2 regions of the Paenibacillus sp. sgz302190 genome follow, and region 2 is predicted to be linked to the other one. Evidence: riboswitches for the same ligand, from Rfam matches in the RefSeq annotation. Region 2 holds a riboswitch; the other holds the start of a gene.

Region 1 (10,011 bases), on a different contig from region 2:
TATACGACAGGCTTTGGTCAAATTCCGGAGAAAGTCGCACACTTTTTGGAGCGGAACCATCCTAGGCTCCAAGGCGTAGCGGCCAGCGGGAACCGGAATTGGGGAGATGGATTCGCAAAGAGCGCGGACCGCATCGCCGAGCGTTACGGCGTGCCTGTGCTCGGCAAGTTTGAACTGTCCGGAACCCGGCAGGATGTTCAGCGATTTGTTCAGGAGGTGCACGCAATTGCGGCATATTGAGTTAAACAACCAGATCATGCAGCGCGGTGTCGACGGCTTTTTTCAATTGGAGAAAGACCGGGAAGCCGTGCACGAATTTATGGAAGAAGTGAACCGCAACAGCCTTCATTTTGCCGATACGGCTTCGAAGGTTCGTTACATGATAGATAACAACTTTTACGAGGATGTTTACGAGAAATATTCCGCATCCGAAGTTGAAGATACATACAAAATCACTCACGAATATAACTTCGAATTCTCCTCGTATATGGCGGCTTCGAAGTTTTATACGGATTACGCTTTGCGCAGTGACGATAAAACCCTTTATCTTGAGCATTATGCGGACCGGGTCGCGATTGTGGCGCTTTACTTGGGTCGCGGCGATGCGGAAACGGCGAAACAGTTGGCGAAATCGATGATGGAACAGCGGCTGCAGCCTGCGACGCCGACGTTTTTGAATGCCGGCAAAAGCCGCAGGGGCGAGATGGTATCCTGCTTCCTGCTGGAGATGGACGATTCGCTGAATTCGATTAACTATGTGCTGGGCACGTGCATGCAGCTGTCCAAAATCGGCGGCGGCGTGGCCGTCAATCTGTCCAAGCTGCGCGGCCGCGGAGAGTCGATCAAAGGCGTCGAGCGTGCGGCCAAAGGCATTATGCCGGTGCTCAAGCTTATGGAGGACGCTTTTTCCTATGCGGATCAGATGGGCCAGCGTAAAGGTTCCGGAGCGGCGTATTACAACATCTTCGGATGGGACCTCATGGAATTTTTGGACAGCAAAAAAATCAATGCGGACGAAAAGTCGCGCCTCAAAACGCTGTCGATCGGTTTGATCGTGCCGAATAAGTTCTACAAACTGGCCGAAGAGAACCAGCCGCTGCATGTGTTCGCGCCTTATACGGTATACAAAGCGTACGGCAAGCACCTTGACGATATGGACATGGACGAGATGTACGACACGCTGCTGGCGGACCCTAGAGTCAAAAAGAAACCGGTGATGAGCGCCCGCGAAATGCTCGTAAAAATCGCCACGACGCAGCTGGAATCCGGCTATCCTTACATGATGAACCGCAGCAATGCGAATTTGGCGCACCCGCTCAAGCAGATCGGCGCGATCAAGATGTCTAACCTTTGCACGGAAATTTTTCAGCTGCAAGAGACGTCGGAAATCGGCGATTACGGCGATGAGAACCTGATTCGCAGAGATATTAGCTGCAATCTGGCTTCCTTGAACATAGCGAATGTCATGGATCTGAAAAAGCTGCGCGAATCGGTGCACGAGGGCATGATTGCGCTGACCTCCGTCAGCGATATGACGACGGTCGCCAACGCGCCGGGCGTAGCGAAGGCGAACCGCGAGCTGCACTCGGTCGGACTGGGTGCGATGAACCTGCACGGATATTTGTCCAAAAACAAGATCAGTTATGAGAGCGAAGAAGCGAAAGATTTTGTCCGCACGTTTTTCATGGCGATGAATTTCTTCTCGATTGAAAAAAGCATGGAGATCGCGAAGTCGAAGGGCGAGACGTTCGACGGGTTCGAGCTTTCAGAATATGCCGGCGGCGCTTATTTTGACCGCTACTTGCAAACCGATTACCGCCCGGTCACAGACAAGGTGAAACAACTGTTCGAGGGCATGCAGATTCCTTCTCCGGACGATTGGGCCAAGCTGAAGGAAGAAGTGCGCGCTCACGGGCTTTACCATGCGTACAGAATGGCTATCGCTCCTACGCAAAGCATTTCGTACATCCAGAATGCGACTTCCAGCGTCATGCCGATCGTCGAGCCGATCGAAACGCGGACGTACGCGAACTCGACGACGTATTACCCGATGCCGTATTTGCGGAGAGACAATTTCTTCTTCTATAAATCGGCGTATCAAATGAACCAATTCAAAATTCTTGACCTGATTGCCGAAATCCAGACGCATGTCGATCAAGGCATTTCGACGGTGCTTCATGTCAACAGCGATGTGACGACCAGACAGCTTGCGCGCTATTATTTGTACGCTGCCCGCGTCGGGTTAAAATCGCTCTATTACACGCGGACGAACCAGCTCTCCGTTGAAGAGTGCGTCAGCTGTTCGGTGTAACGGGAAGGGGAATGAATACAAGATGACCACCAAGAGAGCCGTCAACTGGAACCGGCCTGACGACGATTTTACGATCACGTTCTGGAATCAAAATATTATGCAGTTTTGGACGGACGAAGAAATTCCTCTGTCTGACGATAAAATGTCCTGGATGACGCTGAACGAAGCGGAGCGCGACCTGTATATGAAAGTGCTGGGCGGGCTTACGCTGCTCGATACGATGCAGGGCGGCGTAGGGATGCCAAGAATTTTGGAGCATGTGGACGGGCTGCAGCGCAAAGCGGTGCTCAGCTTCATGGGCATGATGGAGCAAATTCACGCCAAATCGTACAGCAGCATTTTTACGACGCTGTCTACGACGGAGGAGATCAACGACATTTTCCTCTGGGTGGAGCGAAATCCGTATTTGCAGTTCAAGGCGAATACGATTGCCAAATATTACGACGGCATTCACACCCGCAAGGATCTGTATTTGGCTATGGCGGCATCCGTGCTGCTTGAAAGCTATTTGTTCTATAGCGGCTTTTTCTATCCGCTGTATTTGGCCGGCCAAGGCAAGATGACTAGCAGCGGCGAAATCATCGATCTGATTTTGCGCGACGAAAGCATTCACGGGCTGTATGTGGGCGTGCTTGCCCAGGAAGTGTACGAGGAGCTGACGCCGCAGGAGCAGGACGAGGCTTACGAGACTTTGACCGCGCTTCTGAAGGAGCTTCATGCGAATGAGGAAGGGTACACGGAGGATCTGTACAGCGCGATCGGCCTGGACCGGGAAGTGAAGGCGTTCCTGCGTTATAACGCGAACAAGGCGTTTATGAATCTCGGGCTCGACCCTGCATTCCCGGAAGAGGAGATCAATCCGATCGTGCTGAACGGACTCAGCACCAAGACGAAGCAGCACGACTTTTTCTCCAAAAAAGGCAACGGCTACGTTCGCACGATTCATGTGGAGCCGCTGAATGACGACGATTTTGTTTTTGACAATTTGTAAGAAAAGCTTGTATAAAAATTAATATTCATGTATAGTTATACATTGTATCGAATGTAAGCAGACAATTGCATATTGTGGAGACAGGTGCTCTCGCCCGAATGAATCGTTCTTGGGCTTGAGTTTAAAAGGGAAGTTCGGTGCAAAGCCGACGCGGTCCCGCCACTGTAACAGAAGAGTCGCAGCAAACATCGCCACTGGTTGAATGAATAACCGGGAAGGCTGCTGCCGATGATGACGCTGATAGCCAGGAGACCTGCCTGTTTCAACGACACTGCTTTTACCTACGGGAGATAGGGAGGTGTTAGATGGCAACCGATAAGTATAATCGCGAGGCGTCTTTCCCTTTGTCTTTTTGAGGGAACGACGTCTTTTTTGTGTTCCGCTCAGAAAGTACAAATAAGGAAAACGGAGGCGAGCTTAAGTGGCTGGTGCAATAAAAATTGGCAATTTGGGATATCCGAGAATCGGTGAGGACCGGGAATGGAAAAAAGCGCTGGAGGCGTTCTGGTCCGGTAAAATAAGCGAGCAGGACTTAGTGGCGGAGATGGAGCGGATCCAGCTCGCGCATGTGCAATTTCAAAAATATGCGGGGCTGGACGAAATCCCGGTAGGCGATTTCACTTATTACGATTCGATGCTGGATATGGCGGTCATGTTCGGTATCGTTCCGGCGAGGTTCGCGCATTCGGGAGGGTGCGTGCCGCTTGCCACTTATTTCGCGATGGCGCGCGGGAACAGTCAGGGCGCGGCCTGTGAAATGACAAAATGGTTTAATACGAATTATCACTACATCGTCCCGGAAATCGGGGAGGACGCACCAACGTTAACATACAACAAACCGCTGGAGGCGTACCGCTTTGCCAAGTCCAGGGCGGACGTCGAAGGCAAACCTGTGCTGGTCGGGCTGTACACGTTCCTCAAGCTGTCGAAGGGGTTCGCGGCTTCGCGGCTCGGCGAGAAAGTCGGGCAGTTTTTGCCGGTCTATTTGCAGGTGTTGAAGGAACTGGCGCAAGAAGGCGTCGCTTGGGTGCAGATCGATGAGCCCGCCTTGACGACGAATCCGTCCGCGGAGGAACTTGAGCTTGTGGAGCAAATTTACGGCGCCATCCATCGGGAAGTGCCGGGGTTGAACGTGATGCTGCAGACGTATTTTGAGGCGGTCGAGCATTATGAGCGGGTGGTCCGCTTGCCTGTTCAAGGCATCGGACTGGATTTCGTGCACGATGGCGGGGCCAATTTACGGGCTGTGGAGGCGCACGGATTTCCGGCCGACAAGCGTCTTGGCGCCGGCATTATCGACGGGCGCAACATATGGCGCGCCGACCTGGAAGCGAAGCTGCTGCTGGCGCAAAAGCTTGCGGCACACGTACCGCACGAGCGGCTGGTGCTCCAGCCGTCCTGCAGCCTGCTGCATGTGCCTGTAACCGTTGTGCGGGAAACGAAGCTTCCCGCCGCATTAAAGCAGGCGCTTGCTTACGCCAACGAGAAGCTGGTCGAACTGAGGCTGCTCGGCCAGGCGCTCGCAGGCGGACAGGAATCCGCTGCGGCCGAGTGGCAGTGGAACCGGGAGGCGCTTGCCGGCTTCCGCGCGCTGCCTGAGCGGAACCGCCAGGATGTAGCCGCGCAGTTGGCCGGGCTTGAGGTAGTCTCGCATACGCGCGGTCTGCCGTTTGCCGAGCGCTTTGCGCTGCAAGCCGCTCACTGGAAGCTTCCGCTGCTGCCGACGACGACGATCGGCAGTTTCCCGCAGACGCCGGAGGTACGCAGCGCCCGCCTGAAATGGCGGAAGGGCGAGCTGAACACGGCGAAGTACGAAGCGTTCATCGATCAGGAGATCGCCAGCTGCATCAAGATCCAGGAAGAGATCGGCCTGGATGTGCTCGTCCATGGTGAGTTCGAACGCACGGACATGGTGGAATATTTCGGCGAGAAGCTGGACGGCTTCGCCTTTACGCAGAACGGCTGGGTGCAATCGTACGGCTCCCGCTGCGTCAAGCCGCCCGTCATTTACGCGGATGTCGCATTCGCGGCGCCGATGACGGTGAAGGAAAGCGCCTATGCCCAGTCGCTGACGGCTCTTCCGGTTAAAGGCATGCTGACCGGGCCGATCACGATTTTGAACTGGTCGTTCGTCAGAGACGATTTGAGCCGCGAACAGGTGGCGAACCAGATCGCGCTGGCGCTGCGGAAGGAAGTTAAAGCGTTGGAGAGCGCAGGCATCGAGATGATTCAGGTTGACGAGCCGGCGCTCAGAGAGGGCTTGCCGCTGAAGGCGAAGGATCAGCAGAGTTATTTGGAATGGGCGGTCAAAGCGTTCCGCATCGCCACTTCCAGCGTCAAGGATACGACGCAAATTCATACCCACATGTGCTACTGCGAGTTCCATGATATGATCGATTCCATACGCGCATTGGATGCGGACGTGATCTCGATTGAAACGTCCCGCAGCCACGGCGAGCTGATCTCAAGCTTTGAGCTGCAGGGCTACGATCACGGCATCGGTCTGGGCGTGTACGACATTCACAGTCCGCGCGTGCCGCAAGCGGAGGAAATGACCGAGATGATCGGGCGGGCGCTCCGGGCGCTGCAGCCGGAATTGTTTTGGATCAATCCCGATTGCGGCCTGAAAACGCGGAAGTGGGAAGAGACGGAAGCCTCTCTGCGGCATATGGTGGAAGCGGCCCGTCAGGCGCGCGAAGCATTTAGCGAATCGGTTCGGGCTTAATAGACGGCAAAAGTAAAAAAGAGCACCTCCAACCTCTCCGGTAAAGAGAGCTGGGGGTGCTTTTTCGTTCATGAGGGGGATGCGCCAGTTGCGGCTAGGCAAGCGATTCCTTCACGGCAGGCTCGGTCAGCTTGTAGCCGACGTTGCGAATCGTGACGATATATTCGGGGTTGCGCGCATTGTTCTCGATTTTATCGCGCAAATGGGAGATGTGAACGTCGACAATCCGCGTATCGCCGAGGAAGTGGTAGTCCCATACGCCGTGCAGCAGCTGCTGGCGGCTGAGCACTTTCCCGCGGTGCTTGCAAAGGAAGAGCAGCAGTTCGAACTCTTTGGGCGTCAGCTCGATCGGAGTGCCGCTGACCGTAACTTCGCGCTGATCCGAGCGGATCGTAATCTGGCCGATGTGCATAGGCGCGTTCTCGTTCGTGGACGGCAGCGCCTGCACGCGCCGCATAATAGCCTGGATGCGGGAGATCAGCTCCTGCGGGCTGAACGGTTTGGTCATATAATCGTCCGCTCCGTTGTCCAATCCGGCGATTTTGTCGGTCAAGTCCTGCATAGCGGTCAGCATAATGATCGGCACGAGATTGTTTTGGTTTCTCAGCTTGCGGCAAACCTGGAAACCGTCCATTTTGGGCAGCATCAGATCCAATACGATCAAATCCGGACGGAACGTCTGGATAGCTTCAAATACGGCTTCGCCGTCGTAAACGCACTGTACTTCGTATCCTACCAGTTTCAAGTTGAATTCTATAAGCATCGAAATGGACGGCTCGTCATCCACAACTAATATTTTTCTTTTCATCGATATGTCGGCTCCTTTAATCGAATGATAAGTCTATTATGAAGGTATTCTATCAACGACATATTAAGATAAAGTTATCCCTGTGTTAAATTGATTTCCTGCTGCTCTTATAATAGGATATAATGTGAGGTGAATTTGACGGAAATGGCTTTTCATATCGTGCTGGTCGAACCAGAAATACCCGCAAATACAGGCAATATATCCCGCACTTGCGCGGCGACGGGAACTTATCTGCATTTAGTAAGGCCTTTAGGCTTCCAAACCGACGACAAAACGTTGAAACGCGCGGGGCTTGATTATTGGCATTCCGTAAAGCTGGAATACCACGATTCGTTTGACGAGGTGCTGCAAGCATATCCGGACCGGAGGTTTTTCTTCGCGACGACGAAGGCGGAAAAGCGTTACACGGATTTTACATTTCAGGACGGCGATTTCTTTGTTTTTGGCAAGGAAACCAAAGGCTTGCCTGACTCTATCCTGAACGCGCATCCGGGAACTTTGATGCGGATGCCGATGAGCGATGCGGTGCGGTCGCTTAATCTTTCCAACTCCGCCGCAATTATTTTATATGAAGGTTTGCGGCAGACCGGTTTCGCCGGCCTCACGTAAGCTGGCGGATTGATCGCCGGGTCCAGGCGCTGCGGCGCGGCAAAAAAGCCTATGAGCTGCCCGTTTCCGAAAGGAAGCCGGCAGTTCACAGGCTTTTTTCACTCCATCGGGAAATTGTCCCATGGCCATTTGTTTTTTTCGATGCCTTTCACCCATTGTTCGGAAAAGCTCACGTATTTAATGTGCGTGCGGGTACCGAATGCATAAGCGGCATGGATCATTCCGTCTTTCGATTGGATGAGAAAGGGGTATTCGTATCTCCGGTTGAACCGCGCATTCTCTTCCCCGCAATAATGATCTCCCGTGTCAATATGCCGCATGTACGGCCAAGTTTTTCCTTCGTCCTCGGAAATCGCTATCGTAACGGGAATTCTCTCATAGGGCCAAATCGTTACATCCGGATCTTCGTTTGCGCTGCAATTGTTGAAAATGATGGCGATGCCGCCGCTTTGGAGGCGAATGGCGCGGATCGACGCATTGTTGTTCGGGAGCGCCGTTTTCTCGGGCACGGTCCAGCTTTCCCCGTAGTCCGACGATCGGCTGGAATAAATCCGGTCTGCATTGCGGCTGCGGAAAAAAGCAGCGAGCTTGCCGTCGTCAAGCTCCACGATGGAAGCGTGGACTCTCCCTCTGCTGCCGGGAATTTCAATTTTTCGCCATGAACGGCCCTCATCGTCGGATACGTGCACGGCGCTGTAATCGTGGCCGAATTGCTTCGTTTCGTCGAGACTGCTGTACCAGACGGGGAATATCCAGCGGTTGTTGCTCAATACTGCAATGGGATGACGGCAAAAAGTTCCCGGCTCGTCAAACAGCGCCTCCGAAGGCCTCCAATGCTCCCCGTTGTCGCCGGAGATCCGGCATTGCACCCGGGACGTATGCTGCATGGCGAACGGCCCTGACGCCTCTTTGCTTTTGAGCATGGCTTGCCATTCGGCCAGCGAGCAGCCGCGGGTGTCCATCGTCGTGTGCAGCAGCCAAACTTTTCCGTCTGGGGCTTGAAACAGGGACGGATTTTGATCGGCTTTGGCAAAGTCGTCGGAGAGGCGGACAGGGGACGTCCATTGCGCCTGCCGGTGGCCCAGCCTGGACATGTAAATTTTAATGTCGCCGGCCCCTTCGTCAGATCCGCCAAACCATACGCACAGCAAATCTCCGTTATCCAGTTCGATCAAAGCGGGGGCGTGATTGGTCGGCGCGGCGGCAGGAATCAGCGCTTCGATCCGGTCGGATTCATGATGCAAATAGCATTGCCCGTCTTGCAGCAGCGATTTTAAATGGACGATTTTGGTTTGATCCATACGAGTTCCCCTCATTCTGTGCAGGATATAAAGCGCTTTCTAAATTTTTCGGGCGTGTTAATTAATACGGCAATTCGGTTTATTGGGATGATTGGAGTTATTAATTTGTGTTGCGATATAGCACTTTTAACGAATATATCATGTGATGGATAGGTCGTCAATTCATTTATTGTTATATTTTGAAACAATCTTGCTGAATTAGCGATTGTTGTGAAGCGGTTGCCCGGCGGACAAAAATATATCGAAATTTTTTCGTTTTCATAATTGCAATTTTCGCAGAATTGAGCTATATTATGCCTAAAATTGCAACAGAGGGTGTAAACGTGAAAATAAAGACATTGGTCATTGCCCCGTATCGCGGGCTTTTGGAGCTGATCAACAATTTGGAGAGCGAGCTTCCGGAATTTGAGATTACAGCTATTCAGGGCGACCTGTCCGAAGGCCTTCATGCGTTCAAAGAACGTTATATGAACAGAGAGTTCGATGTCGTGATTAGCCGCGGCGGCACGGCGAGGCTGCTCCGGAATCATATTCCGCAGCCCGTAGTTGAAATCCAGGTTTCGGGATTTGACATTTTAAGAATTTTGACGCTGCTGAAGGGCTACAAATCGAAAATCAAAATCATCGGATTTCCCAACATCATTCAAGGTTTCGGCGCCGTATCGAGCTTGATGAATATCGAAATTCCGTGCGCGGAAGTTCAGGGGGAGCATGAAGTCGAGCCCGCTTTGAGAAAAGCGAAGGAAGAAGGAGTTATCGTCGTTGTCGGCGATAACGTGACGACCCGCCTGGCTAATGAGCTCGGCATGCAGGGGGTTTTGATCACTTCGGGGCGGGAGTCGGTGCTTGACGCTTTTTACTCGGCCAAACAGATGTACCGGGTGCTGAACTCTTCCAAAATCCGCAATGTCGTCTATGAGGATTTGTTGAACCAGGTGGATCAGGGCTTTGCGATCGTCAATGAGCAGGGCGTAATGGAGTATGCCAATGCTTTGTTTAAGCAGCGCCTGCAGTTGGAAGAGCAAGAGAGCGAAGCGAATTCATTGTTCGCGGATCATCCCTACTTTTTGAAATTAATCGAGGATTTGCAGCGGGAGCAGCCTTTGTATGAGCCGTTGAATTTTTATGCGGCCGGCAAGAAGTTGACGGTTTCGGCGAAACTGCTGAACCTTGTTCCTGCCAAACCTTCATATTTGTTCAAATTGACCGCTTCGGAGGATGCAGCGGACAGCTTGCATATCATTTACCATAAAAAAAGCGGGGCTT
Region 2 (13,242 bases):
AACCATTTCCGCAGGAAAAAACTGTACTTTTGCAGGTTTTCTCCTGTCCTGACGAGCAAACCGTCTCATGACCGCCTGCCATGCAGCCGCATAACGTCGATAGCCACTATCTGCCTGACGGTGCGAAAAAAACCTGCAAAAATACATGAATTTGCTACCTTGATCCGCCAGCCACGAACAATTCCTGCAATTGTGCAGGCTTTTCGTCGTCGGACATGGACTCAGGTTCATTTTAGCGAAAATTCCTGCACTTTCGCAGGCTTTTCGCCAAAACAAACCGATTCTGCAGGAAAAAACTGTACTTTTGCAGGTTTTCTCCTGTCCTGGCCTTGCAAACTGTCTCATGACCGCCCGTCATACAGCCGCGTAACCACGCCAGGGGAGGCACAACCGGGAGCGCGCGGCTGCGCCAAGCATTAGGCGTCCCCTCTAGTGTCGTCACTTTCTCGGGCAGCCTGATAATCGCAGGTTTTCTCCCCGCCAAGCCGCCTTGTCCCCCCACTTCAGCGCCACGACCCGTGAGGAGAGGCGCAGGTTGGGAAAGAGCGGGGGCGGCCCTTTATCAAGCTTGTTGTTAGTCATCTTCCGCATCTAATCCAGCCGGTACGCCCTGCTTTTCAACTCGATCGGGATTCCGGCCGTCACCAGGAACACCTCGCCGCACACTTCGGCCAGCCGCTGGTTCATCCGTCCGGCCAAATCCCGAAAGCGTCGTCCCAAAGGATACTCCGGCACGATCCCGTCCCCGACTTCATTGGTGACGAGCACCAATTGTCCGCTGTAGGAGGACACGGCGCGGACGAGTTCCTCGATTTGCGCCATAATCGCTTCCGGCTCGCTCTCATGGCGCAGCAGCCAGTTCGACAGCCACAGCGTCAGGCAGTCGACCAGCACCGAAGCTTCCGCGCTGCGCCCGTCCGCCTGCAGCCGGAGCAGAAGCTCCCGCAGCGCATACGGCTCCTCCAGGGTTTCCCACGGAAACCCCGACTCCAGCCGCTGCCGCTGATGCAAACTGACCCGCTCCCTCATTTCCTCATCGTAGATTTGCGAGGTCGCGATATAAATGCCTCTGGCGCTGCCGCGCATCGCCAGCCTCTCGGCGAAGGCGCTCTTGCCGCTGCGCGCGCCGCCTGTTACCAATACTGCCATGATCGGACCTCCCGCACCCGCTCGGCTCAAACTTCCTACGAGCGGGACACGCCCGCGCTCTCGAAAGTCGCCATCTCCCGCATAATTTTGCTTGCGGCATCGATCAGGTTAAAGGCAAGCACCGCGCCTGTCCCCTCGCCAAGCCGCATATCCATTTGCAGCATCGCTTCGAGGCCGATCGCCTGGAGCAGCCGGGCATGACCCTGTTCGTGCGACAAATGCGAAGCGAGCATGTACGGCGCGCACACCGGCGCCAAGCGGCTGGCCACCAGCGCAGCCGCCGAAGAGATGAAGCCGTCGATGACGACCGGGCAGCGGTTCTTCGCCGCTCCGAGGATGACGCCGACGAGACCGGCGATCTCCAGGCCGCCGACTTTGGCCAGCACGTCGAGCGCATCGTCGGCATCGGGGGCGTTCACTTCCAGCGCTTGTTTGACGACGGATTGCTTGTGCAGCCATCTGGCATCGTCAATGCCGGTGCCTCGCCCAACCGCCATCCCGGCATCAAGTCCGGTCATCGCGCAAAGAATCGCCGCGCTCGCCGTCGTATTGCCGATTCCCATATCCCCTGTAGCAAAAAGCCGGAAACCTTTGCCGGCAAGCTCGTCCACCACTTCGATCCCGGCCATAATCGCCTGCTGCGCTTCCTCACGCGTCATCGCCGCTTCGCGGGCCATATTGCGCGTGCCTTTGCGCACTTTTTTCGATACAAGCTGCGGATGCTCCAGATCCGCGTTTACACCGATATCGACGCAGACGACTTCCGCCCCGGCATGCCGCGCCAGCACGTTGACGGCCGCGCCGCCGTGCACGAAGTTCAGTACCATCTGCGGCGTCACTTCCGCCGGAAACGCGCTGACGCCTTCCTCGCAGACGCCATGGTCGCCGGCCATCACGATGACGGCTTTTTTCTCGAATACAGGCTTTACTTCACCGGTAATGCCGGCTGTCTGGCACGCGATCGCCTCCAGCTTGCCCAAGCTTCCCGGCGGTTTCGTAAGCTGATCCAAATGCCGCCCGGCCAGTTCGGCGAACTCCTGATCGATCGGTTGAATAGCGCTGATTTCTTGATCTAATCTAGACATCATTTCATCCCTCGCATTTTCAGTTATTTGCCGGGCTGCAGCAATATTTGCGGCGCCCGGTTCAACGGATGCTCCAGCACGATCGGTTCGGTTCCGTACACCTCTGCGATCAGCCTGCTCGTTATAATTTCCTGCGGCGTCCCTATGGCCGCCGGCTTGCCGTCATGGACGACGAGCAGCCTGCTGCAATACTGCGCAGCCAGGTTCAAGTCATGCAGCACGGCTACGACGGTCAAACCCTCTTCCCGCTGCCATGCCCTGACATAATCCATCATCTGGATTTGATATCCGATGTCCAAAAAGGTCGTCGGCTCGTCGAGCATCAGCAGCCTGGGCTGCTGGGCCATTACTTTGCCTAGCGCTACGCGCTGCCGCTCGCCCCCGCTGAGGCGGTCTACCGTGCGGCCGATGAGCGGTTCCAGATGGAGCTTCTCCACGATGCTTGCAATCAAATGCCCGGCATTCTGCGAATCTTCGCCAAGCCAGTTTTGAAACGGGTACCGGCCCATCTCCACGACCTCCCGCACGGTGAAGCCGACAGGCGGCAGGGCGTCCTGCTGCAGCACGGCGAGCCGGCGGGCCAGCTCCTTGCGGCTGTAGGAAGCCACCGGCCTGCCGGCCAATCGCACATCGCCTGCGGAGGCCGGGTCGATGCCCGACATGATCCGCAGCAGCGTCGATTTGCCGCTTCCGTTAGGCCCGATAATGCCGAAAAATTCGCCCGCTTCGACCTCGAAACTCATATGTTGCAGCACCTGCTTCCCGTGGAAGCTTTTCGAAACGCTTTCGACTTGTATCATCAAGATCAACCTCTCTGCGCTTTCTTATCTTTGTTCAACAAGTAAGCGAAGAACGGCGCCCCCAAAAAGGCGGTAATGACGCCGAGCGGTATTTCCGTCGGGCTCAGCAGCGTGCGGGCCAACGTATCCGCCCATAGCACATAAATTCCGCCGCCGAGAACGGATAAGGGCATAATCAGGCGGTAATCGGGGCCGACCAACAGGCGCACCAGATGCGGGATAATAAGTCCTACAAAGCCGATAACTCCGGCCACGGATACGGCCGCCGCCGTAACGAATGTCGCAACGATCAGTGCGGTCAATTTCGTCCGTTCGACATTGACCCCGAGATGGGCGGCTTGGCGCTCGCCGAGCGCGAGCAGGTTCAGCGATCTGGCCAAGCCGATCAATACCGCAAAGCCGATAAGCAAATAAGGCGTTACCAACGCCGCGTAGGACCAGCCCCGCAATGCTAGGCTGCCCATCAGCCAAAATACGATTTCGTTAATGACTTGGTTGGATAAAGATACCATGAACGCAACGATCGAGCCCAGGAACGCCTGCATGACCACGCCTGAGAGAATGAGCGTCTCCAGCTTGAGCTTGCCGTCGATTTGCGCCAGCTTCAGCACGAGCAGCAGCGAAATAAGCCCGGTACCGAACGCCACGGCCGGAATCGACCATTGCCCAAGCCAAGAATACTGCAGCCCGAAATAAATCAGAAAAGCTGCGCCCACCGAAGCGCCCGAAGATACGCCCAGCGTGTAAGGATCGGCCAGCGGGTTGCGCAGCACTCCTTGAAAAGCCGCCCCCGCTACCGACAGCGAGGCGCCCACAAGGATGCCGAGCATGACGCGGGGAAGCCGGACTTTCATGATGATCTGCTCGGAAGATTGCGGCCAATCCGCTTCGATTCGCTCTCCCAGCCACGGAATGTGCTTGCCGATAATACCGGCTATTTGCAGCACATGGACATGGGCCGTGCCCAAAGACAAGCTGATCAGAATAGAAAGAAGAAGGAGTAAGACTCCTACTCCTCCCCACAGCATCAGTTTTCTTTTCATCTACTTCACCAGTTCGGGGTAAATCGCCTTGGCCATGGCAAGCAGGCCGTCCGTTATTCTTGGGCCCGGGCGGCTGAGCAGATTTTGATCGATGCCGACAACCCGGTTCGTTTTCACGGCTTCAATCTGATCCCATCCGCTGCGTTCGCGAATGATCGCGTCGAGCGTTTTTTTGCTCTTGTCATCGGTCACGCCGGCCGCGAAAAGAATGACGTCGGGGTTTTGCTGAATGATCTTCTCTTCGCTAATTTGGTACCAGCCCTTCTTGTCCCCTGCAACATTGACGCCTCCGGCCAGTTGAATCAGCTCGTCCATAAATTCGCCGCTGCCGACCGTCCAGCCTGCGCTGAATTCGACGTAGACCTTTTTCTTATTGGCCTGCTTCACGTCTTTCACGGCGCTGACCACTTTCTGGCGGTCCGCTTTCATTTTGTCCGCCACCTGCTCCGCCTGTTCCTGATGATCCGTAATGACCCCGAACGTAAGCACGTCGGCAATGGCGTCGTCGAGCGTCTTGGGCTCCACTTTAAACATATTGATATTCATCGCGCGAAGCTTTTCCACAGTGTCGGCCTTCATCGAAACGCCCGTGAAAACGATGTCCGCATTAGCAGCGATGACCGCCTCTTGATTCGGCTTCGTAATGCCGCCCATCTTCGGCTTCGATTTCGCCGCCCCCGGATAATCGTCCAGGTCCGATACGCCGACAATCTGATTGTCGAGCCCTATAGCAAAAAGCGCTTCCGTCTCGGCGGGCGATACGGATACGATCCGCTGCGGCGCCTTGTCAAACGTAAATTCTTTTCCCGTCGCATCCTTGATTTTGAGCGGGTACTGCGTCTTTTTGGACGCTTTGGCGGTTGACGCAGCCGTCGCCGTCGCGGACGGGGCTTTCGTTTCGCCCGCTCCCAGCTTGGCCGGGTCCGTCAGCTCCGGCTGCTTCTCCACTGTCTTGCCGCAGCCTGCAAGACTGATTGCCGCAGCTGCGGCAAGAGCCAGCAGCGCGGTCTTTTTCCACAAGCTCACTTTCATCTCGCTTTTCTCCTTTTCCTCGTCCGTCAGGACTTCCAGGACTTCCATCCTGCCAAAAAATCCCCTGCCGTTTCCCGAAGGAACAGCAGGGGACGATAAATCCAGGCAGCTGACAGCCGCCGGCTGCTCCCTGATTTAACGCCATCCTTTTCCTCGAAGGAAGTCGTGTACGGCACCATAGGCAGGTCTCCTGACTTTCGGGTATCGAGCTTCCCCGCCTTCCCATCCCCTAAATCGGAACAGTGGCATCATGAGGAACATTCCCGGTTACAGTGGCGGGACCGCGCCGGATTTGCACCGGCTTCCCTTTTAAGCGGCAGCGCCCGATCGATCGGGCACAGCTGCCGGCACCTGTGGCTGCATAGCTACAACATTCAGTATCTCTTTGTCGATTATAGATGAGTTTCCCGGCATGTACAAGCCGAAGGCGAATTACTTCGCGGCGATGACCTTCAGCACCTGCTTGGCCTCATCGATTTGTTTAAAGTTTTGTGGAATAAAGGCGGTTAGCCCTTTGCCCTCCAGCCCCTGCTCTTTCAGCCATTTGTTGCCTGCCATCGGAATGCCGTAAAGATGCTTTTCCGCCGGCTTTCCGTCCTCGGCTAGTTCCATAACCCCATCCGGATAATCCTCCGGCTTGATCACGTCGTCAAGAGCTACGAACCCGGCCTGCTTGGACAGCGCTTTAAACTGTTCGTCCGGCAAAATAAGAATGCCGTTGCCGCCGGCGGCAAGCTCGACAATCATTTTTTCCATCGAAAAAATCGGCGTTGAGACGAACTTTACGGTCGGCTTCTCGCCTACCTTGGCCGCAAGGGAAGCTTCCAGCTTGTCGCCGATTTCCGAAGGAAATCCGTTCGCTCCCATGGCGAAAATAGGCACATCAGGCTTCGGGCCTCCGCACCCGGCCAACAGCACCGCCAGCATGGCGATGCTCACTAAAAGCAGCTTGATTCTCATGCAGTTTCAATCCTTCCGAAGTTTTGTACGGTCATAAGAAAAGCCGGCTCATCACCGACTTTTTTTGCCTCTATTCATATATTCGTTTATTTTTTGATCGAGGACTGTGCTGAGCTCGACGACGGCTTCGGAAGTCATTTCCTTGCCTTCGACAACCATCTGTTCGAGCATCCGTCTCAAAGAATGAATCTCTTCTTCGAGCGGACTCAAGGAGGCGGATTTCTTAGCATGCTTGATCAACCAGCTACGATCGGAATCATCTTCCCGAATTTGGAAATGTTTGTTATATGAAGCAAGTTGATATTCCATAAAAGCCATGCTCTTCCCTCCTTACCTCAAGGATACCAGTTTTTGTCCCTATTGAAAATATCTTTTTAAAATGTTTTACATTTTTTTGATGAATTTTCCTATTCGTTCTAATGCTTCATTTAGCTGGGAAACGCTATACGCATAAGAACAGCGCAGGAAGCCTTCTCCGCCAAGCCCGAATACGTGTCCGGGAACTGCCGCCACCTTCGCTTCGAACAGCAATCTTTCGGCAAATTTCTCCGAAGTCATCCCCGTCGCCGCAATGCTCGGAAACGCGTAAAACGCGCCCTGCGGCTCGTGGCATTCGAGCCCGATCTCGCGAAATCCTTTGACGATCAGGCGCCGGCGCTGATTGTACGATTCCATCATGCGGTCTTTCTCTTCCAGCCCGTTCTTGAGAGCTTCGTGGGCGGCCACCTGCCCCATAATCGGCGCGCACATCACCGTGTATTGGTGAATTTTGGTCATCGCGGAAATCAGGTCGGAGTGCCCGCACGCATATCCCATGCGCCAGCCCGTCATGGCGAACGCTTTGGAAAAACCGCTCACAAGGATGGTCCGGTCCTTCATTCCCGGCATGGCCGCGAAGCTCACATGCTTTTGTCCGTACGTGAGTTCCGCATAGATTTCATCCGAAATGACGATCAGGTCGTTCTCCTCGACGACTTTGGCGATCGGCAGCCAGTCTTCATAAGTCATAATGCCGCCGGTCGGATTGCTCGGATAGCACAAAATCAAAATTTTGGATCGGGGCGTTATCGCCGCTCTCAGCGATTGCTCGGTCAGTTTGAACTGGTCTTTGGCAAATGTCTCGATGCCTACCGCTTTCCCCCCGCTGATGGTCGTGATGGGCGAGTAAGAGATGTAGCACGGCTCGGGGATCAAAATTTCATCCCCCGGCGTAATCAGCGCCCGCAGCGCGAGGTCGATCGCTTCGCTTCCTCCTACGGTCACCAGCACCTCGTCGCCGGGCTCGTAGCTTACCTGGAACGAATTGTGCAAGTATTCGGCAATCGCCTCCCGCAGTTCCGGTATTCCCGAATTCGGCGAATATTTGGTCCGGCCCCGCTCCAGCGAATATACGGCGGCTTCGCGAACGTGCCAGGGCGTGGAAAAATCCGGTTCCCCGACCCCCAGCGAAATAATATCTTCCTTGCTGTTGCTGACCAGATCGAAAAATTTGCGAATGCCCGATGGCGGGATCGCTTTTACCATAGGAGCCAAATAATCCGTCATCGACTTTGGCTTGCGGACCGTCGGTTCATCTTTAATCATGGCGAAATTCTCCCTTACGGCGAGACGAGCATTCGGTGATCGTCCTCTTGATCCTCGAAAATAATGCCGTCCTGTTTATATTTTTTCAAAATAAAATGAGTTTTCGTCGACAGCACGCGGTCGATTGGCGAAAGCTTGTTGGAAACGAACGAAGCGACTTCCTTAAGCGATCTGCCCTCGATCTCGACGAGCAGGTCGTAGGCGCCGGACATCAAATAAACGGATCTTACTTCCGGATATAAATAAATCCGTTCCGCAATCGCATCGAAGCCGCGGCCGCGTTCCGGCGTAATTTGCACTTCAATCAGGGCCGTAACCTTCTCATCATCCACCTTGCTCCAATTGACAACCGTGGCGTATTTGACGATGACCTTATCCGCTTCCATCTCGCGTATCGCCTGCGCTACCTCAGCCTCCGGCGTTCCCAGCATGGTGGCAATCAGTTCCGCGCTGCGGCGGGCGTCTTCCTTCAATATTTCGAGAATTTTAAGCTTCAAAGCATCCATGGTTAACCCTACCTTTCGTTGGTGGAAATATGTTCATCTTTCAATCTTACAATGAACTGCTGTCCGAATTCAATCCTGGCGGAGCAAAAGCATTTTACAAACCGAGCCTTCCCAATTTACAGTCGTCTAACATTCGCTTTATATAATGAATTTCGAAGAGAACATAGACAAAAACGTAGGGAGAGAAACCATTTTGTTAAAAAAAGGATCTTTGATGATGAGCGCAGCGGCTCTGTTGATTTTCAGCGGCTGCGGAACTAACGGACAACCTGCAGCAACGCAAGGCGCGCAATCGACACCCCAATCGTCTCCGAAACAAGAATCCGCAAGCCCGGTTTCCGGCAAGCTTTCCTTCTATACATCCCAACCGGAGGAAGATGTGACCAAACTAGTGGCGGCATTCAATAAGAAGTATCCCGATGTGAAGGTCGAAAGCTTCCGTTCCGGCACCGAGGAAGTAACCGCCAAAATTCAGGCGGAAAACCAGGCCGGCAAAGTCCAGGCGGATGTGCTTCTGCTGGCCGATGCGGTAACTTTCGAAGGGCTCAAGAAGCAAAATTTGCTAGGCTCCTATAAATCGCCGGAGTTATCCAAAATTCCGAAGGATCTCGCAGACCCGGACGGCATGTACACGGGCACGAAAGTGATGGCGACCGTACTGGCCATTAATACGCAAAAAGTAAAAACGCCGCCGACCTCCTGGAAGGCGCTGGCGTCCGCTGAGAGCAAAGATGCCGGCATCATGCCGAGTCCGCAGTACTCCGGCGCCGCAGCATACAACGTGGGCGTATTGACGCGTACCGACGGCTTCGGCTGGGACTTCTTCAAAAACCTCAAGGCGAACAATACGTCTGTCGTAAAAGGCAACGGAGCTGTGCTGAACGCTGTAGCCGGCGGCGAGAAGTCGTACGGCATGGTGGTCGATTATTTGGTAGCCCGCGAAAAAGCCAAAGGCTCGCCGGTCGATCTGATCTACCCGACGGAAGGCGTGCCCGTCATTACGGAGCCTATCGGCATCATGAAAAATGCCGCCAACGAAAAAGCGGCCAAAGCATTCGTCGATTTCGTACTGTCCGAAGACGGCCAAAAAGTGTCCTCCGATATCGGGTATACGCCGATCCGCGAAGGCGTCGCTGCGCCGAAAGGGCTGAAGAGCATTTCCGAATTCAAAGTGATTTCCTCGGATATTACCAAGCTGGCGGAAGCCCGCGACGCGGATAAAAAACAATTCAGCCAAGTGTTCGGACAATAGGAAGCGGAGCGCATCATACATGTCGGATTCAGAACCAACTCAGCTTGCGAGGGAGAACGGCAGGGTCGGCCCTGCCCTCCCCGGAAGCTTTTCCCGAATCGCAAAACGCATTGCCGCAGCGCTGCTCCTGCTAGTTCTTGCAGTGCTGTTTGTCGTCCCGGTCGCCAAGCTTGTCTATTTAAGCGCGCAGGGGAATGCCGGACCGACGTTCGAGCATTACGCCGAAATGCTGCGACAGGCCCGTTTATGGAAAACGCTGAAAGATACGTTCGTTATCGTCGCAGGCTCTACCGTCGTATCCTGCATATTAGGCGTCGTAGCCGCCTGGTTGATAGCCTATACGGACATTAAGCACAAAAAGCCGCTGCATATGGCGATGCTGCTCCCTTTAATACTGCCGTCCTACGTCTTGACGTTGTCCTGGTCTTCGTTTATGGGCAATCAAGGGGTAATCGCCCAGGTGCTGCACGGGTTTAGCCCCGATATGAAACCGTGGAGCATGTACAGCTACGGCGGCATTATTTTCGTTATGGGCATTCATCATTTTCCGCTCGTGTATCTCTTGACGGTGGAAGTGCTGAAAAAAATTCCCCGCGATCTGGAATGGGCGACACGAGCAAGCGGTGCGGGCAAATGGAAAACGTTTTGCCTCATCACGTTCCCCCTCGCTTTGCCTGGCCTGACAGCCGGAGGGCTGCTCGTTTTTCTCGCTTCTTTGGACAATTTCGGAATCCCGGCTTTTCTCGGCATTCCTAAAAACATTTCGGTTTTGAGCACACTCATTTATGAGGAAATTATCGGATTCGGCCCTTCCGCATTTGCCAGAGGGGCGGCTTTGTCCATCATGCTTGGCATTATCGCCATTTTCGGGACACTTTTGCAATGGCTTGCCGTCCGAAAAATTAAAGCCGCAGACTCGATCGTCATCGACAGCAGTCCTCGCTATTCGCTTGGCAAGTACCGGGGATCGGCGACGTCGGCCGTCTGGGCCGCTTTGGCTCTGATCACCGCCGTTCCCCTTGTATCCATGGTCGCCATTTCTTTGAAGAAAGCGTATGGAGTCCCGTTCAAGGCGGCGAATTTAACTTTGTCCAACTATCGGTACATCCTGTTGGACAATCCGAAAGTGTGGCAATCGATCCAAACCAGCCTGTTGCTGTCCGTCACTACATTCGGCATCTGCCTCGCGCTCGGGTCCCTGCTCGCTTACGCCAGGGTGCGCAACCCTTCCTGGGTGACCAAATCGGCGGAGCTCGCCGTCGCCCTGCCTTACACGCTGCCGGGAATCGTATTCGGCTTATGCATGATTTTCACCTGGATGGAGCCGATTCCCGGCTGGAATCCCGGCATCTACGGCTCGATCCGGATTTTGTTCATCGCTTACGTATGCCGTTTTCTCATTTTGCAAGTAAGAGCGGGCATAACGGCTTTCACTCAGATCGACGTTTCGCTGGAGGAAGCGGCCCATGTTTTCGGCGCCGGTTTTTGGCGCAAGTGGGTTTTCGTGCTTTTGCCGCTGCTGCTGCCAGGGCTGCTTAGCGGGGCGTTTCTTGTCTTTTTGACCGCATTCACCGAGCTTACGGTATCCGCTCTGCTGGGGTCCACAGGCTCGCAAACGATCGGGGTGACGATATTCAGCTTCGAACAGGCTGGCAGCACCTTGTACTCGACCGCTCTGTCCAGCTTGATCGTCGTTCTGATCCTGCTCGGAGTGATCGTTCTGCAAATCCTGCAAAAGCTTCAAACCAAAAGAGGAGTCCAGCAGCCATGAGCATTCAGTTAATCGAAGTCAGCAAATCATTTGGGAGCTTTCAGGCGCTCAAATCTTTGAATCTCGCTATAGCCGAAGGGGAGTTCGTCGCCATACTCGGTCCGTCCGGCTGCGGCAAAACGACGCTGCTCAGACTGCTTGCCGGATTCGAGCAGCCGACAACCGGAGAAATTTATATGAATCAAACGCAGGTAGCGAAGCCCGGCTTCAGCCTGCCTCCGGAAAAACGCAAAATCGGCATGGTGTTTCAAGCTTTTGCCCTTTGGCCTCACATGAATGTGACGGAGCATGTGCGCTTTCCGATCCGTCACCATAAAGGAACCCCTGCTTCCATTCGCAGCAGTGAGCAGGACCGCATCGCCGGCGTGCTGCAAATGGTCGGCTTGTCCGAGCACGGCAGCCGTATGCCCCACGAACTGTCCGGCGGGCAAAAGCAGCGGGTGGCGATTGCCAGAGCCATCGCCGCCGAGCCTTCCCTCCTGCTGATGGACGAGCCGCTCAGCAGTCTGGATGCGATGCTGCGCATGGATATGCGCAGGGAAATCCAGGCGGTTCATAGACAGACCGGCACCGCCATCGTGTACGTCACGCACGACCAAGGAGAGGCCCTGGCTATGGCGGACCGGATTGTCGTGATGAAAGACGGGCGCATCGAGCAGGTCGGAACGCCGCAGGACATTTATTTGCGCCCCGAAACCGAATTCGTCGCCAAATTCGTGGCCAAAGCGAACCTGGTTCGCGGACGCTGGAACCGAGATACGTTCGTGCCGGCAAGCTCGGACGGCACCGTGCAGTGGCTCGGCCGCCATGTGGCCGGCCATTTCAAATCATGCGGCCTGTACCCCGTCAGGCCGGATCAATTTGAGCTGTGCGCCCCTGAACAGCCCGGCATTCGCGGCGAAATCGCGAACATCCAGTTTCAGGGCAGGGAATATCACTATCATATTCAGTCGGAAGACGGGCAATGGGAGATAAGCTCCCCCATGCAGTTCCAACTGAATGACAAAGTCTCGCTCCGGCTGCTGGCCGACGAGCGTTAAGAGCCACGCGGGCATGGCGCAGACTTTTGCGGACATCCGCAGACTTCCGCGAGCATTCGCGCAGGCTCCCGCAGACTTCCGGCCAGCATTCGCGCAGGCTTTCGCGGGCACCCGCAGACTTCCGGCCAGCATTCGCGCAAAAAACCTGCAAAAGTGCAGCTTTTTGCTCGTTGCTACGCCAAGCAACGGAACATTCCTGCAAATGTGCAGGTTTTTCATCGAACATCCGGGTTCAGACGTATTTTCACCGGAAATTCCTGCACTTTCGCAGGCTTTTCGCCAAAACGAACCGCTTTCATAGAAAAAGCCTGCACTTTCGCAGGTTTTTCCGGTTACCAAGCCCAGCCGATTCATAAAACTGCCGCCGGTGCCACCTCAAGCGCTCGTTCCGCTACCTTTATGCGGCCGGACGAACAACACAAAAAGAACCACGAGGGACACTAATCCCTCATGGCTCTCTATAAGCTCTAGACGCTGTAGCAATATTTGCTTTCCGCCTTCAGCAGCTTATTTATATTCCCTTCGACCTCCCGGTGACGGTAAGTAGGCAGCACATGGACTTCAAGGCTGTCATGCAAGCAGCCGATTCCGATCAGGTCTTGGTTATCATAAACAGATATCACACAGGCGGAGCCGTTGACGCTCACCTTGTCCGCCGGAGCTTCCCCGAGCATCATGCATTCTTTTGTATATGCTTGTATGAATGCCGCAAGCTGTTCCTGCCCGGGTAATTCATTGACATAAGCGATTTTCACTGTTAACTCCACCTTCCGAACAACTTTCTCTTCTCTATATAATTATACACTATGATGTATAAATATTCAACACCTTCAAAAAAAATGATTCCCTGAAAGCAGCCGTACGCACGCAGCCCAAGGAACCATTTTTTTTCAATAAATGTCCATGCTCAAATATCGCTCGCCCGTGTCCGGCGCGATGCACAACACTCTCTTGCCGGCGCCCAGCTTGCGGGCGATTTGCAATCCAGTCCACACCGAAGCGCCGGCAGAAGGTCCCACC

Evidence for each region. Region 2 has a riboswitch for cobalamin ahead of AC6RNO_RS17235 (helical backbone metal receptor). Riboswitches for the same ligand answer to the same signal wherever they lie in the genome.
Region 1: another riboswitch for cobalamin. It lies ahead of metE (5-methyltetrahydropteroyltriglutamate--homocysteine S-methyltransferase); the one in region 2 lies ahead of AC6RNO_RS17235 (helical backbone metal receptor).

The regions. Positions count from the first base shown of each region.
Region 1 is NZ_JBZYAO010000070.1:2,403-12,413, forward strand. Features, by position in the region: gene nrdI (class Ib ribonucleoside-diphosphate reductase assembly flavoprotein NrdI) at 1-240, shown strand, start outside; gene nrdE (class 1b ribonucleoside-diphosphate reductase subunit alpha) at 227-2,311, shown strand; gene nrdF (class 1b ribonucleoside-diphosphate reductase subunit beta) at 2,334-3,302, shown strand; cobalamin riboswitch at 3,368-3,577, shown strand; gene metE (5-methyltetrahydropteroyltriglutamate--homocysteine S-methyltransferase) at 3,724-6,027, shown strand; gene AC6RNO_RS35890 (response regulator transcription factor) at 6,122-6,835, opposite strand; gene trmL (tRNA (uridine(34)/cytosine(34)/5-carboxymethylaminomethyluridine(34)-2'-O)-methyltransferase TrmL) at 6,980-7,444, shown strand; gene AC6RNO_RS35900 (exo-alpha-sialidase) at 7,543-8,745, opposite strand; gene AC6RNO_RS35905 (PrpR N-terminal domain-containing protein) at 9,069-10,011, shown strand, end outside.
Region 2 is NZ_JBZYAO010000014.1:82,019-95,260, reverse strand. Features, by position in the region: gene AC6RNO_RS17260 (hypothetical protein) at 1-345, opposite strand, end outside; gene cobU (bifunctional adenosylcobinamide kinase/adenosylcobinamide-phosphate guanylyltransferase) at 592-1,149, opposite strand; gene cobT (nicotinate-nucleotide--dimethylbenzimidazole phosphoribosyltransferase) at 1,185-2,237, opposite strand; gene AC6RNO_RS17245 (ABC transporter ATP-binding protein) at 2,258-3,034, opposite strand; gene AC6RNO_RS17240 (FecCD family ABC transporter permease) at 3,040-4,077, opposite strand; gene AC6RNO_RS17235 (helical backbone metal receptor) at 4,078-5,157, opposite strand; cobalamin riboswitch at 5,273-5,479, opposite strand; gene AC6RNO_RS17230 (hypothetical protein) at 5,542-6,069, opposite strand; gene AC6RNO_RS17225 (aspartyl-phosphate phosphatase Spo0E family protein) at 6,121-6,387, opposite strand; gene AC6RNO_RS17220 (aminotransferase class I/II-fold pyridoxal phosphate-dependent enzyme) at 6,454-7,653, opposite strand; gene AC6RNO_RS17215 (Lrp/AsnC family transcriptional regulator) at 7,668-8,159, opposite strand; gene AC6RNO_RS17210 (extracellular solute-binding protein) at 8,374-9,411, shown strand; gene AC6RNO_RS17205 (ABC transporter permease subunit) at 9,431-11,182, shown strand; gene AC6RNO_RS17200 (ATP-binding cassette domain-containing protein) at 11,179-12,222, shown strand; gene AC6RNO_RS17195 (hypothetical protein) at 12,690-12,977, opposite strand; gene cysK (cysteine synthase A) at 13,113-13,242, opposite strand, start outside.